One region of the Qipengyuania aurantiaca genome, then DNA from elsewhere that is predicted to be linked to it. Evidence: predicted binding sites of a transcription regulator. Region 1 holds the regulator's gene; the other holds the start of a gene.

Region 1 (4,538 bases):
CCCGCGCGCCTTCCTTGCCGCGCTGGAGCAAGCGCAGGGCGCGGGCTTCGGCCTGATCGCGGAGATCAAGAAAGCCTCGCCCTCCAAGGGCCTCATCCGTCCCGACTTCCAGCCCGCGGATCACGCGCGCGCCTATGCGGCAGGCGGTGCTGCCTGCCTTTCGGTCCTGACCGACGCGCCCTATTTCCAGGGCCACGAAGATTACCTGATCGCGGCGCGGGCTGCCTGCGATCTTCCCGTGCTGCGCAAGGATTTCATGGTCGATCCCTGGCAGGTCACCGAGGCGCGCGCCATCGGGGCGGATGCGATCCTGATCATCGTGGCCGCGATCGACGACACGCAGATGGCAGAGATCGAAGCGGCTGCCTTCGAGCAGGGAATGGACGTGCTGGTCGAGGTCCATGACGCCATGGAACTGGAGCGCGCGACGCGATTGAAGTCACGCCTTCTCGGGGTGAATAACCGCAATCTCAAGACCTTCGAGACTGATCTTGCCACGACGGAGGAACTTGCACGGCTTGCTCCGACCGATCGCTTGCTGGTTGGGGAAAGCGGTATCTTCACGCACGACGATTGCCAGCGGCTCGCCCGTTCGGGCGTGCGGAGCTTCCTCGTCGGCGAAAGCCTCATGCGGCAGGACGATGTCGAGGCGGGAACTCGCCGCTTGCTCGAAGGCTGATGCCCTGTCCTACCGTGGGAAACTGTGGCATGCAGTGGCCATGAACTCGATCTCCAGACACTCATTGGCGGCGGCAGAAGGCTCGCAAAAGCACCTTGCCGCGACGGTGAAGTTTTCTTCGCCAGGACCGTGCTCCATGCGCTCCATCGTTCAGCTTTACGGGGTCGTTCGATGAACAGACTTACTCATCTCGACGAGAACGGCGCGGCGCGCATGGTTGACGTGAGTGCAAAGCCCGAAACCGAGCGTACGGCCACGGCCGAGGGGCGGATTCGGATGCGGACCGATGCGCTCGAGGCGATGCTCGCTGGCGATGTACCCAAGGGCGATGCCCTCGCCACGGCACGGATTGCCGGCATCATGGCCGCCAAGAAGACCGGCGAACTCATCCCGCTTTGCCATCCTCTCGGGCTGGAAAGCGTGACCATCGAGTTCGAGCGCGAATCGGACGCGATCCGCGTCACCGCCAAGGCCGGATTGATCGGAAGGACCGGTGTCGAAATGGAGGCAATGACCGCCGCCAGCGTCGCTCTGCTCACGCTCTACGACATGGGCAAGGCGCTCGATCGCGGTATGGTGATCGAGGGTGTCCGCCTCCTTGCCAAGAGCGGCGGCAAGTCCGGCGAATGGCGCGCAGCGGACTGAAACGGGAACGCCTGTTCTTGCCCAACTGCCTCCAAAACGGCGGGATTGCTTGACTTGGCAGAAATGGTTGCCTAATTGTTCCACATTCGTTCACAGGGTTGTGAACAGATAATGTGACAAGGACCATGGGGAGAACCCGATGCTGACTGCCAAGCAGCACGAACTGATCCGCTTCATCCAGCAGAAGCTGGAAGAAACCGGCATTTCGCCTTCGTTCGAAGAGATGAAAGAAGCGCTCGATCTCAAGAGCAAGTCGGGCGTGCATCGCCTGATTTCCGCCTTGGAAGAACGCGGCTTCATCCGCCGCCTGCCCAACCGGGCGCGCGCGCTGGAAGTGATCAAGCTACCCGAGGATTCGGTCACCAGCCCGTCCAAGCCGGCAGCACCCGCCAACGACACGGTCGTCGCGGCGCACGCTCCGAAGGCGGCGGCTCCGGAACCCGCCAACGACATCATAGAAGTGCCGCTGCACGGACGGATTGCCGCCGGTGCTCCGATCGAGGCAATCGAGGGGCAGGCTTCGATGCCAGTCCCCGCGGCCCTGCTCGGCCCGGGCGATCACTACGCGCTCGAAGTCAGCGGCGATTCCATGATCGAGGCCGGGATTTTCGATGGCGACTTCGCCCTCGTAAAACGCGCCGAAACCGCACGCGATGGCGAGATCGTGGTGGCGCTCGTGGATAACGAGGAAGCGACGCTCAAATACCTGCGCAAGGAAGGCGCCATGGTGCGCCTCGATCCCGCCAATGGGGCCTATGAGCCGCAGGTCTACGAAGCAGGTCGGGTAAAAGTGCAGGGCAAGCTTGCTGGCCTTTTGCGCCGGTATCACTAAGCATGAGGTGGCGAGAATTGACCAGGGGGCGTTCCTGCGGAAGCGCCCCTTAGTCGTCCAAGCCGCCTTTCCACCAGCCATGCTCGCCTTGATGCATTGACACAGTCTCGACCCCTCCGGCCTCCAAGTCGATAACGGTTCCTCCACGCTCCTTCAGAAAGCGTCCGTCCGCTTTGAGCCAACGCGGCTGGCAACTGCGCGGCAACCAGCGGTCGGCGATCACTAGATCAGCCCTCTCGCACGCCGCGGCCAGCTCCCGCTCGTCGAGCCGCTCCCGGCTGCGGGCAACCAAGAGATGCCAGACCCGCTCGCCGCCCTCCATCGGCAGGGTGCAGAAGTCGGCACTGCACCGCGCCCCAGGCCAGTTGGCCATGGGCATCGACGCCGCTTCGACTCCCGCCAGTTCTGCAAGGCTGTCGTGCCCAAAGGAGCCCGGCTTGTCCCGCAGCATGAAGAGACGACCGTCACGATCGACCAGCCCCACATCCCGCCCATCACGCGAAATAAGAACGTCGGGCGCCGATGCCGTTGCCAGCAAAAGACCGCCGACCGCAGCAGGCAACAACCCGAGCAAGCGCGCCCTCCCGCGCCACAAGGCCAGCCAAAGACCGCCCGCGACGAACAGGAGCACCGTGAACAACCCGATATGCGGCACCAGCTTCACCGCCCCCGGTTGCGCTGAGGTGGTATGCGCGAGCAGCAAAAGCAGGTCGAGCGACTGGCCGGCGAGCCACCAGAACGGCGCGCCCAATCCGACCAGGTCGAACAGCAGCGCGGCGGCAATCAGGGGCATCGACACGAATGTCACGAGCGGGATCGCCAGGACGTTGGCAAAGGCCCCGTACAAGCCCGCGCGGTGGAAGTGGAAAAGCACGATCGGCATCAGCGCAATCTCGATCACCAAACCGGTCACAAAGAGCATCAGCATCCGCCTTGAGAGCCATCGCGTCCGGCTCTCTTCGCGCGGGGCAAGAAAGTCTTTCACCGGGCGCGCGTTGTGCAAAGCGACGATAGCGAGAACCGCCGCAAAGCTCATCTGGAAGCTGGGCCCAACCAACGTCTCCGGCCAGAGCAGGAGCACGACCGCAGCGGCAACTGCAACCATGCGTAGCGACAACGGCTCGCGCCCGAGCGCGAGCGCTATGAGTACCAGGATCGCCCCGATGCAACTCCTCACCGTCGGCACCTGCGCCCCGGTCAGCAAGGTGTAACCAATACCCGCGAACGCCGCGAATGCGGCGGCGACAAGGGGCAATCGCAACCTAAGGGTGATCCATGGCGACAGTGCAAAGAGCTTGATCGCAAGGAAATAGGCCGCAGCAATCACTGCACTCACATGCAGACCGCTGATCGCCAAGAGGTGAGTAAGCCCCGCGTCCCGCATGGCGACTTCGTTATCCTCCGCGATGGCGCCGCGATCCCCGCTGGCAAACGCAGCGGCGATGCTGCCCGCCGATCCGTCGAGATTGTCCCGGACATGGGCGGACAAGAAGCGCTGCGCCCTCGCGATAAGCCCTGTGTCCTTCCCGGCCTCCTCCACAATCTCGATCTCGCCTACGAGGGAGCCAGTGGCCGCGTATCCCTCGAACCACGCGGCGCGCGCAAAGTCGTATCCGCCGGGCAGGAGCGGCGGAGAAGGCGGCATCAATCGCGCGCGAAGGCGGACACGCGCGCCCTCGTCCAACCCTTCGATCGCCTTATCCAAGGGAACGTTGACCCGCAGCTTCATAGCTCGGCCTTCCGTGGCATCGCGGGTGGCAAGGACGAGCCGGTAACGCCCCTCGGCGGGTTGCTCCTGCTTGGACAAAATCCGCGCATCGAGCGCCATCAGGGTAGGCCGGTCGATCGGTTCTGCTCCGACGATATCGGACCTCGCCCAGACCACCGCCAACCCTGCCGCGAATGCAAGGCTGAGGCCGGTCAGCGCCAAGCGAAGATGTGCCCTCGCATCCTCCCCCTTCCATAGCGCCTGAGCAGCCAGAGCAATCAACGAAGCTAGCACGCCGGCCAGAACCCACTGCCAAGGCGTGTGAAGGACGAACCAGCTCCCCACGCCAGCAGCGAAGGCCACCACCAGCCACGGGGCGCGATCAAACCCGGAAGTGCCGAGAAAGCTCTCGAACGCGTCGCCAAATCTGGACATTGAAGCGCGCATGCGCCAAGGGCGCTGCACTGCAGCATTCTCGGATAAATCCGTATCGCTGATCGGAACCAGCGGCGTCCCCTGCGTCGCCATGCAAGTACCTGAAAGGAAAGAGCAAGGAATGGCAAGCGAAACCGGCAAACAGGTCGTCACGCGGTTCGCCCCCTCGCCCACCGGCTTCCTCCACATCGGCGGCGCGCGCACCGCGCTGTTCAACTGGCTCTATGCCCGCCACCACG
Region 2 (4,538 bases), 240 kb from region 1:
GATCGGGGGGACGGCCTTGAAGAAGCCTTCCGCATCCTCGATCGTCATGTCGAGCACGTCGGCGATGGAGTGGCCCTTGAACTTCACCTCCAGCGTTTCGCGGTTGTAGCGCTTGCCGCCGCATTCCTCGCAGGTCACGTAGACGTCGGGCAGGAAGTGCATCTCGATCTTGATGAGGCCGTCGCCCTGGCACGCCTCGCAGCGGCCGCCCTTGACGTTGAAGCTGAAGCGGCCGGGCTTGTAGCCGCGCGCCTGCGCTTCGGGGAGGCCGGCGAACCAGTCGCGGATCTGGGTGAAGGCGCCGGTGTAGGTCGCCGGGTTGGAGCGCGGGGTGCGGCCGATGGGCGACTGGTCGATTTCGATCACCTTGTCGCAATATTCGAGGCCGGTGACCTTGTCGTGCGCGCCCGCGACCACACGTGCGCCGTTCAGCTGGCGCGCGGCGGAGGCGTAGAGCGTGTCGATGGTGAAGGACGACTTGCCCGAGCCCGAGACGCCGGTGATGCAGGTAAAGGTGCCGAGCGGGATGGAGGCGGTGACGTTGTTCAGATTGTTCGCCCGCGCGCCGTGGACGGTGAGCGCGTGCCCGTTGCCCTTGCGGCGGGTGGCAGGGACGGCGATTTCGCGGCGGCCGGTGAGGTAGTCTGCGGTGAGCGACTTCTTTGAACGCAGCACCTGCTTGAGCGTGCCCTGCGCGACCACTTCGCCGCCATGCACGCCCGCGCCGGGGCCGAGGTCGACCACGTGGTCGGCGGTGCGGATGGCGTCCTCGTCATGCTCGACCACGATCACGGTGTTTCCGAGGTCGCGCAGGCGCTTGAGGGTTTCGAGCAGCCGGTCGTTGTCGCGCTGGTGAAGGCCGATGCTGGGCTCGTCGAGCACGTAGAGCACTCCGGAAAGACCGCTGCCGATCTGGCTGGCGAGGCGGATGCGCTGGCTCTCCCCGCCGGACAATGTGCCGCTGGTGCGGTCGAGGTTGAGGTAGTCAAGCCCGACATTGTCGAGGAAGCCTAGCCGCTCGTTGATTTCCTTGAGGATGGCGTGCGCGATTTGCCGCTGTGTGTCGTTCAGCGCATCGGGGAGCCCCAGGAAATAGTCCTTCGCATCGGCCACGCTCATCTTGGTCGGCGTGGCGATGTCGGTGCCGTCGATCTTCACCGCCAGCGCCTTCTCGTTGAGGCGCTTGCCATGGCATGTCTCGCACGGCTGCGCGGTCTGGAACTTGGCCAGCTCCTCGCGCATCCACGCGCTTTCGGTCTGCAGCATGCGGCGGTTGAGGTTGCCGATGACGCCTTCGAACGGCTTTTTCACCGTATATTGCTTGCGCCCGTCCTTGAAGGTGAGCGGGATGGCGCGGCCCTTGGTGCCGTAGAGGATGATGTCGCGGATTTCCTTGTCGAAATCTTCCCACGGGGTGGTGAGGTCGAACTCGTATTCCTTCGCGAGGCTGGCGAGGACCTGCATGTAATAGGGGCTCGGCGGGTTGCTCTTCGCCCAGGGCACCACCGCGCCCTTCTTCAGACTGAGCGCCTCGTTGGGGACGACCAGCTGCGGGTCGAACAGCTGCTTTTCGCCGATACCGTCACAGGTCGGGCAGGCCCCCTGCGGCGCGTTGAACGAGAACAGGCGCGGCTCGACCTCCTCGATGGTGAAGCCGGAGACCGGGCAGGAGAAATGCTCCGAAAACACGATGCGGTTGGCGGGCAGGCCAGCGCCCTTCATCGCGCCGCCTGACGCGCCCTCGTCCTCGCGTCCGGGCACTACGCCGTCGGCGAGGTCGACATAGGCGAGCCCATCAGCCAGCTTCAGGGCCTGCTCGAAACTGTCGGCGAGGCGCGTCTCGATGCCTTCCTTCACCGCGAGGCGATCGACCACCACCTCGATGTCGTGCTTGAATTTCTTGTCGAGCGCAGGCGCTTCCTCGATTGGGTACATCTCCCCATCGATGCGCACGCGGGTGAAGCCCGCCTTCTGCCACTCGGCCAGTTCCTTGCGGTATTCGCCCTTGCGCCCGCGCACCACCGGCGCGAGCAAATACAGCCGCGTGCCCTCGGGCAGTTCCATGACGCGGTCGACCATGTTGGAGACCGTCTGCGCCTCGATCGGCAGTCCAGTGGCGGGCGAATACGGCACCCCCACCCGCGCCCACAGCAAGCGCATGTAGTCGTAGATCTCGGTCACCGTGGCCACGGTCGAACGCGGGTTGCGGCTCGTCGTCTTCTGCTCGATCGAGATCGCGGGAGAGAGCCCGTCGATATGCTCGACATCGGGCTTCTGCATCATCTCCAGGAACTGGCGCGCATAGGCGCTCAGGCTCTCGACATAGCGCCGCTGCCCCTCGGCATAGATGGTGTCGAAGGCAAGGCTCGACTTGCCCGAGCCGGACAGCCCCGTGATGACGATGAGGCTATCGCGCGGCAGTTCGATATCGACGCCCTTAAGATTGTGTTCCCGCGCGCCGCGGACGGAGATCTTGGTAAGTGCCATGGAGGGAGCGTGTTCCCGAATTGTTCGCAGTGGTCAAGGGAGGTGTCTCAGATAGGAACGTAATCCCGGATTGCGAGGTCCCACCCTTCGAAAATACCGGCAGATGATCGGAATGCTTATCGTCGACCTGTCCGCCATCGACGCGGTAGCAGGCGGCGAGGACGATGCCTTTAGCTTCACCGCAAGCGGCGCCTTTACCGGCACGGTGGGCGAGCTGGTCAGCTATGTCGCGGGCGGCAACACCTTTCTCGGAGGCGCACCGACAACGACGGTTCGGCCGACTTCATCATCGCGCTCTAAGGGGTGACGGATCTGACCAGCGCAGACTTCGTGCTTTAGAAGCGATCACGGGCCAGAATGTGTGCAATGCCATGCGAAAGTTAACAGGCGCTTCGGTTTTGTTAAGGTTTTCCCGCTAGCCTGCCGGATAGCGGGGGAGGACTTGCACAAAATCATGGCGCACGAGCCGCATTCTGGACCGACCGATCGTGCCGGCGCTTCGCCGGATGTCGATCCGCGCGCGGTGCAGCAGGAGACTATGCTCGCCATGCTGGAGCGCGAGCGGCGTTCGCTCAGCAGCAGCCTGCTTGCCATGGCCCTACTCGCCCTCTCCTTCGCTTTCTACGCCTTGCCGGGGCCTTTCTACCTGCTGCTCGGCCTGCGCTTGGCGTCCTTCACTTTCACCCGCCGTGCGGCTGCGCTGCTCAATCTCGCGGTGCGCGAGAACAGGCGCACGACCTGGCCGCATCGACGCATGATGCTGGCAATGGGGCTGACGGGGTTCACCCTCGCAATGCTGCTGCTGCCCGCACCCGCAGGCACGCCGTTTGCCGCGCAATTGCTTGTTGGCTGCGTCGTGCTCGTCGCACTCACACTCATTTCGACCACGCTGGCTGCGATGCGGGGACCACGGGACATGATGCTCGCCAGCTTCTTCCTCACCATGTGCGTGATTGTCCCGAGCCAATTGGCATCGACAGCCAATATGTGGATCATCGCCGTGGCAGCGATCACCGTCGCTGGCATTCGCATGTACGCCTACAACGCCGGGGAGCACATCATCACTTCAGCCGCCGTGCTGGTGGAAAACCGGTTGCTCTCGCAGGATTTGGCGCAAGCGCTGGCCAAGGCGGAATACCTCGGGGCCTGCGATCCGCTCACCGGGTTATACAACCGCCGCAAGCTGTTCGAGCAGCGCGAAAGAGCCGCCGACGGGGGCCTGCGGCAGGTGCTGATGATCGACCTCGACCGGTTCAAGAGCATCAATGATAAATTCGGCCACTCGGCCGGCGATCGTGTGCTGGTGGCAGCAGCTGATGCCATCGGCGCGAGGCTGGACGGCATGAAAGGCAGCGGCCACATGGCCTTCCGCCTCGGCGGAGAGGAGTTTGTCGCCCTCCTGCAAGACACCGATTGCGACACCGCGCGCCGCGTGGCCGAGGCGCTGCGGGGCGATATTACGCAAATCTCCGCAGCGGCTGCCGATATCGGAGCTCTCGAAACGACAGCCTCCATCGGCATCGCGCGTTGGCATCCGGGCGAAGAGCTCGATGAAGCTCTCCAGCGCGCCGATGCGGCGTGTTACGCGGCCAAGAACGCAGGCCGCAACCGGGTGCAGGCCGCCGCCTGAGCGTGCACCGTCCGACCGCCATCTGTTCTGCAGCGGCGGTGAAGCGTGGACCCAAGTGCCCTCCCCGACCGTTCCTTAAGCATACACGCCCACCTCTATGCGCGTTTTCGCAAAGACACGGCTGGGCGACCGGAGGGCGAAACCGCGCCGTTCCGGTCTCGAATAGCAGAATACAAGGCGCACCGAATTCATGTCAGACAATGAAAGAAAACCGGGCTCGTCGCCGTCCGCCACCCTCAGCAGGCAATCGCAGATCAATTCGCTCCAGAGCGAGCGACTGAAAGCGATCATGGCGGAACTCGACCGCCCGCTCGACAACGAAAAATGGACTTCCACCCCGCATGCAGGCGAGCAGAAGGGTGCCAAATCCTTCCTCCAGCGCATCCGCCGTCATCGCGACCATCGCCGCGAACTGAAGCGC

Evidence for each region. Region 1 encodes LexA, which represses DNA repair genes until DNA is damaged. Its sites were predicted from a motif close to GTTCCNCNCTTGTTCT; they were not measured.
Region 2: the regulator LexA is predicted to act here: its motif matches at 2,499-2,514, upstream of uvrA (excinuclease ABC subunit UvrA).

The regions. Positions count from the first base shown of each region.
Region 1 is NZ_CP081295.1:2,585,028-2,589,565, forward strand. It holds gene trpC (indole-3-glycerol phosphate synthase TrpC) at 1-679, shown strand, start outside; gene moaC (cyclic pyranopterin monophosphate synthase MoaC) at 851-1,324, shown strand; gene lexA (transcriptional repressor LexA) at 1,464-2,156, shown strand; gene K3148_RS12620 (ComEC/Rec2 family competence protein) at 2,206-4,392, opposite strand; gene gltX (glutamate--tRNA ligase) at 4,421-4,538, shown strand, end outside.
Region 2 is NZ_CP081295.1:2,342,531-2,347,068, reverse strand. It holds gene uvrA (excinuclease ABC subunit UvrA) at 1-2,487, opposite strand, end outside; gene K3148_RS11455 (hypothetical protein) at 2,591-2,794, shown strand; gene K3148_RS11450 (GGDEF domain-containing protein) at 2,942-4,117, shown strand; gene K3148_RS11445 (lysozyme) at 4,308-4,538, shown strand, end outside.